DNA from 2 places in the Eubacterium sp. CAG:161 genome. Region 2 is predicted to be linked to the other one. Evidence: riboswitches for the same ligand, from Rfam matches in the RefSeq annotation. Region 2 holds a riboswitch; the other holds the start of a gene.
What was found. A riboswitch is a leader RNA that binds a small molecule or an ion and turns the genes downstream of it on or off. The one in region 2 is predicted to bind cobalamin.
Positions count from the first base shown of each region.

Region 1: it holds a riboswitch for cobalamin, as region 2 does, so the genes downstream of both, Q5O30_RS06750 (pyrrolo-quinoline quinone) here and Q5O30_RS09655 (DUF4430 domain-containing protein) in region 2, are expected to answer to the same signal.

Region 1 covers NZ_HF991871.1:39,253-42,680, forward strand. Annotated here, with positions in the region: gene Q5O30_RS06740 (alpha/beta-type small acid-soluble spore protein) at 43-243, shown strand; gene Q5O30_RS06745 (ribonuclease H-like domain-containing protein) at 310-1,407, opposite strand; cobalamin riboswitch at 1,483-1,701, shown strand; gene Q5O30_RS06750 (pyrrolo-quinoline quinone) at 1,854-3,428, shown strand, end outside.
Region 2 covers NZ_HF991873.1:115,233-118,660, forward strand. Annotated here, with positions in the region: gene Q5O30_RS09645 (energy-coupling factor transporter transmembrane component T) at 1-142, opposite strand, end outside; gene Q5O30_RS09650 (DUF4430 domain-containing protein) at 169-657, opposite strand; gene Q5O30_RS09655 (DUF4430 domain-containing protein) at 775-1,872, opposite strand; cobalamin riboswitch at 1,902-2,087, opposite strand; gene Q5O30_RS09660 (nucleoside recognition domain-containing protein) at 2,148-2,762, opposite strand; gene Q5O30_RS09665 (exopolysaccharide biosynthesis polyprenyl glycosylphosphotransferase) at 2,891-3,428, opposite strand, start outside.

The DNA.
Region 1 (3,428 bases), on a different contig from region 2:
ACAATTTTTAAATATCTGATTGTGAAAATGGAGGTAATTGAAATGAGTAATTCAAACAATGTAAATGTTCCAGAAGCAAAGAGTGCAATGAACAGATTTAAAATGGAATGTGCATCAGAAGTAGGTGTACAGCTTACAGACGGTTACAACGGAAACTTAACATCTGCACAGGCAGGTTCTGTTGGTGGACAGATGGTTAAGAAGATGATTGAAGCTCAGGAAAAACAGATGAGTGGTAAATAATCATTTTCTATCGTTTAAAAACAGCAGGGAGGTTCACTAAATGTGAACCTCCTTACTTAGTTATAACTATTTATTTTTCATGAATTTAATAATATCTAAAACATATGAATAAATGTTTTCATCCTTTAAAACTGAAGGTTTGATGACTCCTGTTTTAGATTTGTAATCCTCTCTTAAAACCTGTGGAAAACAATCATTATCTAAAGAATACACCGGTAAAAACTCCCCTGAAAATTTCTCGTAACATGTAGAAGCTGACGCCTGTTTTCTGTAGTTTTTATCCACAAAAGAAGCAATACTTTTATGAATTGCTTTATCCTCTAAAGGCAGATAAAAGTAATCCTTCGGATTGGAGAAAAAATACTTAAAGGTTCCATTTATGATTTTAACGGTTATATATCCTCTATCATCTATGGCAGAAAAATGAAGATAATCTTTGTTATATATCATTTTTAGTGGAATCCTGTTTTCAAATGAAATATTAATTCTTAATTCTTTTTCTATGTCCCCTTCAACATTTGTATATTCGTTAATGTAATATTCCTGAATATGAAATTTCCCATCAAACACATCTTTTACAGATAAAAGGGATATTAATTTTCCCATATTAATAACATCTTCACGATTATGTAGCAGAAGGGGGAAAATAAGCCTCTCATCTTTTGATTCTACATAATGCTTAAAGACCTCTACTAAATCCCCACCTGAAAAAGGATCAGTACGTTTTATGTTTAATGCTTTTTCAAAGGTTTTCTGCTTTTGGTTTTCCAGATTTAATATATGATTTAATTTCGACAGAGGTTTATAAATATCTATGCTGTTAAATCTGTCAAAATCAAAGTCTAAGTTGTATTTCTCACCTCTTTCTTTAACAAAAGGAATATCAAAAGCATTTCCATTAAAATGAATAATGGTGTTAAATCCCTTTAAAAATTTGTGGAACGCCATAAGAACATTTGCCTCATCATTAAAATTCTCAGCCAGCCACTGGGCATACATTAATTCATTATTAGAAAAATACATACAGCCTATTAAATAAACATTACAGTATTTTCTTGAAAATCCCGTTGTTTCAATATCAAAAAATATTGTTTTATCAGGATTTGCAATCGTTGAAACCGGGTAGTCAATTTTTATATTTGCTTTATCTCTTATTACTAGCATAAGTATATTTTAGCATATTTTTACGTTAGTTGACAATCTAATTACACAATGCTAAAATTACCCGTGATGTTAAAAAATATCATATGGACTTTATGTTCTGATGTAAAAATCAGCTAAGAGGGAAGCAGGTGGAAATCCTGCACGGTCCCGCCACTGTAAGCACGGAATTTTTATTCGCATATTTATGCGGCATGTTATTCATGTATGATTTTTAATCGCCACTGGGCAACCGGGAAGGTAAATAAAAGTGATGATGTGTAAGCCAGGAGACCTGCATAGAGTTTGGAGTTATATCACGGGGAATTGATAAAGGGCTTCTATTGCAAAAAGGCTTTATTTTGATGCCTTTATTTTGCATATATAAGATTTATCGCACCCCTAGAGCATACGCTTTAGGGCTTTTTTCGTGTTACTCTTACTATTTTACTAATTGAAGGAGAACGAAAATGAGACGAAACAACACAACCAAAAAGGTTATTTCAATTGCTCTTACCATGGCACTGGCATTTTCAAATGTAAGTATAACTTACACCAAAGCTGATGATACATCAAATGTAATTGAAATATCAGACGCCACTCAGTGGGCCAAAATCGGCAAGGATGCTGAATATCCATTAGATGGAAATTACATTCTTACTAGCGACATTGAAAATGTTACTGAAACAATAGGTCAAGGTGATAATACTTTACCTGATGCTTTTACGGGAACAATTGATGGTGACGGACATAGCGTAACATTAGATATTAACGCTCAGAAAACTTATCAGGGATTAATCGGTCAGACTAATGGTGCCACAATTAAAAACCTTGTAGTTAAGGGAAATGTTACATCAACTCTTGGATTTGATGCAGGTATTGTGGCTAAAGCAGTTAATACAACCATTACAAATTGTGGTAACGAAGCAACTATAAATGTTACAAACAAAAATGCGAAAAACATTGCCGGAATCACAGGATATTCTGAAAATACAACCATTACAAACAGTTATAATGTAGGTGACATTACCGGTGGAGCGAGAGTTGCAGGTATAACAGGTGAAATTAAAACATACACATCAATTGAAAACTGCTATAACACAGGAAGTGTTACTACAACAGCAACCAGAACAATATATTCAGGTGGATTAGTCGGTTATGGATATGGTACCACAAACAATGTATCAACAGTAAAAAACAGTTATACAACCGGTGCGGTTACGGAAAAAACTCAAAATGGTGCAGCTATAGGATATATTAATGCCTATGTTTCTTTTGAAAAATGCTATTATCTTGAAGGGATAAATTCAAATGTTTATGGCTTTAAAATTTCTGATGCAGATGAACCTGATGTTACAAAATTATCATCAGATGAATTAAAAGGTATTGCATCTGATTTAGGAGAAGCATTTGCAACAGACAGCAGCATAAATAATGGTTATCCTGTTTTAAAATGGCAGATTAAGGCTACAAACACTGATGTGGAAGATAAGGCAACCCTTGATGCACTTGTAAATGAACTTCCATCAGGAGTTATTTCTCCGAAATTTGATACAGACAAAAATATTAACACATATTTATCAAATCTCATTGAATCCAAAGAAGCTTACGCCAATAAAGGCATAAAAGTATCAATAAAGAATGTTGAAAACAGATTTTCTGATGGTGCAACATACATTGATGAAGATGGAACAATACATTATTTTTACATTAATTTATTTGATGCCGGATATGCATACAGATATATGGGACAGGCAGATGTTACATTTAATTTAACATTAAATAATGTTACAGTGGAATATGCACCAAGATGTGTTAATTTCTATTGGGATTTAGACAAGGTAAAAAAAGACCTTGAAGCAGTAAGGGATGAATACATTGATAATCAGATTTTAGACAAAAACGAAGATTTACAAAGTGTAACAGAAAACTTAATGCTTCCTGCTAATCCAAATGTCAGTCACAATGGCTCAGATAAAAATGTTAAATGGGTAAAAGTAAAGTATACATCCTCAGATAGCAGTGTAATTTCAATTAGTAACTCT
Region 2 (3,428 bases):
TAATACAAAACTTTACACTTTTTTGTTTTTTTAAATATATATGGTAAATTATGGCACACACTGTGGAAATAATCACCATTACCTGCTGCATTTGAAACATTGTGATTATTAAAACCACCATATAAAAGATTATGTTCACCACCGGGTGAAATCTTGAAAATTCATCTGTCAATTTTTTAAATCCTCTCCTAAATCACAGGTGTAATGCCACTCAATGTTGTCTCCATCCTTTATTTTGTAATCGCTACACCCCACATTTGGGTATTCTCCATTTACGCAATACATCCATCCTGACAGCTCCCCACAGGAAAATTCGTAAATATTATTAATTCCCTCTATATATGCAGTTCCTGTGGTAAAAGATGCTTCCATTAATATATTTTCATTTTTAAGTTCTCTTTTTAAAACGTCATAAACATTTTCCCCTTCATTAAAACTAACTTCTTTTTTCTTTAAAATAATTCCATCTTTTGGAATATAATCCTTAACTGCCTTATCAAGCTTGTCCTGATTATCAAAAATTTTGGAACATTCCACCATTATTGTGCATTTCTTTCCACTGTTATCCGGGGTTCCTTTTTTTCCACACCCTATAATCATTAAACTTAATACAGCAATTAAAACAAACAATATTGCCTTTTTTAAATAATATTTCATCTTTTCACCTTGGTTTACATAATTTCATGAATTTAATTTCATAATAAAGTTTATCGGAAGGAACTTTATTAAACTTCCTTCCGATATTTAAGTCTGATTCTAATATGTTTTTATAATTTATTTTTTGATTTTAACAGCTTTAACCTTGCTCCATCTTCCATAGTATTTAATACCATTAACCTTCTTGTAAGCACGAACTGTTACATAACATTTCTGATTCTTTTTAAATTTCTTAGTTGTTAAGGTGCTCTTCTTTGTAGACTTAACTACCGCCTTTTTGAATTTCTTATTGTTAGAATATTTGTACTGGTATCCTGTAACACCTTTGATTTTCTTAACAGCGACTTTTGCCTTAAGTCCCTTAACATTCTTAATTCCCTTAACAGAAGCCTTTTTAACAGTTGTTTTCTTTACAAAATCCTTCTGAACATTCTTAAGCTTTGTTAATTCATTCTTAACCTCTGTCTCTGAAGGATTGTACTTTTCAAGAACTTTAATTGCTTTGTTATATTCTACCTTTACATCAGCATCCTTCATCATTGTCTTGTTATTTACAAGAGTTGCTGCTTCCTTTATAAGTTCATCCTTGTTAGCAAAGGTTACTTTCTTAATTCCTGTATAGCTTTCTGTGTCGCTTCCAATATCTGCACCGTAACCATATACTGAGAACTGCCATCTGATAACGTCACCGTCTTTAACAGGTGTTGAAGCTGCTCCTTCATTAGAAAATACATTATTTATGGTAAACATCCAGCCTGCCATTGTATGATATGAAGAACTTCCAAGGCCTTTGTTTGCGTATGAGTTTCCATCATTTGCTGTGTTAGTTGGTGCTTTAACAGGATTTGGATTGCCCCAAACTGTTGTGTCAGGCATTGCAGATATTTCTGCCGGAATGTTTATCTTGCCTGTATCTGCATTTTCAATGCTTGCAAGGTATCCATTGTCATCGTACTTAAATCCCTTTGCATCCATAACTCTCTTAAATACAGTATCTACTGTATCTCCATTCTGGATTTCTACCTGAACCGGGCTTACAAGATATCCCTGACCTATGGTAATTCGCTCAACAGTCATTGTTACAGTTCCTGTTTTTGCAACATTCTCAGCAGCAATAACAGTATTATCTGTTGTTTTAGCCGGCGTTGCCACTCCTGCCACTACCAACATACATGAAAGTAAAATGGCAAAAAATTTCCTTGTTATCTTATTCATTTGTTCCTCCTTCTTCGCCTTGCCTGCGAAATCCGGACAACTGTGTTGACATATCCTGACTTTAGTTCAACCTACTAAAAGCGCCTTCCGGTTTTATCCGTGGCATAATGCTTTTTTCGTCCCTATTACAGTAGAGAAAGACTGTGCCGGATTTTCACCGGACCTCCCTTAAACTGAAAATTTTCCCTTACATAATCTGTATTGGATTTTCTTCAGACCACAGTTATTCCATGTATTTTTTACGTTCCTATTCTATAACACCCCCCTATTTCCTGTCAATTTACTTTTCCCTTTAAGGTACATTTACACATTATTTTGCAAAAAATAATTCCCACCACTGTGCTTATGGTTGTGGCGAGTATTGCTGGTGCTACAATTGATGCGGGATTAGCAGAGCCGTATTGGCTTCTGTATGCAATCATATTTACGGGAATTAATTGAAGTGATGATATGTTAAGTACCAGAAATGTACACATTTCATTTGTGGAAATGTGACCGGGAATTATCCGCCCCTTTTGAGGTACCGGGTCTGCTGCAAGTTCCTCCATTGCCTTAAGACCTGCCGGGGTTGCTGCCCACCCCAGTCCAAGAATATTTGCTATTATATTGGTTGTAATGTGGGTTCGTGCTTTGTGATTAACGGGAAGTTCCGGAAACATCCACTTTATTGCCGGCTCTAACATTTTTTCAGCCTTTGCTATAAGTCCGCTTTTTTGTGCCACTTCCATAAATCCCATCCACATGCTCATTATCCCCAGCATTGTAATACACAGCTTAACCGATTCCTCCGCTGACTCAATGGCACCGTTTCCCACCTGTTCTATGTTTCCTGTCAAAAGTCCATATACCACACCAATAATAATCATAAATGCCCATATATAATTAAGCATAAATTTACCTCTTAAATGGTTGTTAATTAATAATATGATGGAATATTGGGGATTTATGTTACAGGCTTTATAGTATACAAAAACAAGAGCCATCCCATTAATTTCTAAGGGAATAGCTCTTGTATATTTTAATCTTTATGATTTTTTTCTTTTTCATGAATGCTGGCTGTTTTCTGATTTTCATCAACACCTTCTGTATTGTCCTTCATGAACATAATCTTGAAAGTCATTAAAATCAGCTGTATATCCATCCACATTTTGTAATGCTGAATATAATACATGTCAAGCTTTAGCTTGTCATATGGTGTCGTATTATACTTACCATAAACCTGTGCATATCCGGTAAGACCAGCCTTTACCTTTAATCTGAATCTAAATTCAGGAATTTCTTCTTCATATTCAGCAGCAATCTCCGGTCTCTCCGGTCTTGGACCCACAACTGACATCTGACCTATCAGAATGTTAAACACCTGAGGTAATTCATCTAAATGTGTAGCACGAAGAACCTTTCCTACCTTTGTTATGCGGTTGTCATTCTTTGCTGCAAGTCTGGCGCCATCCTTTTCAGAATCAACCTTCATGCTTCTGAACTTTAATATTTTAAACACCTTACCATCCTTTGTAAGTCTTGGCTGTGTATAGAAAATCGGGCCTCTGTCCCAAATC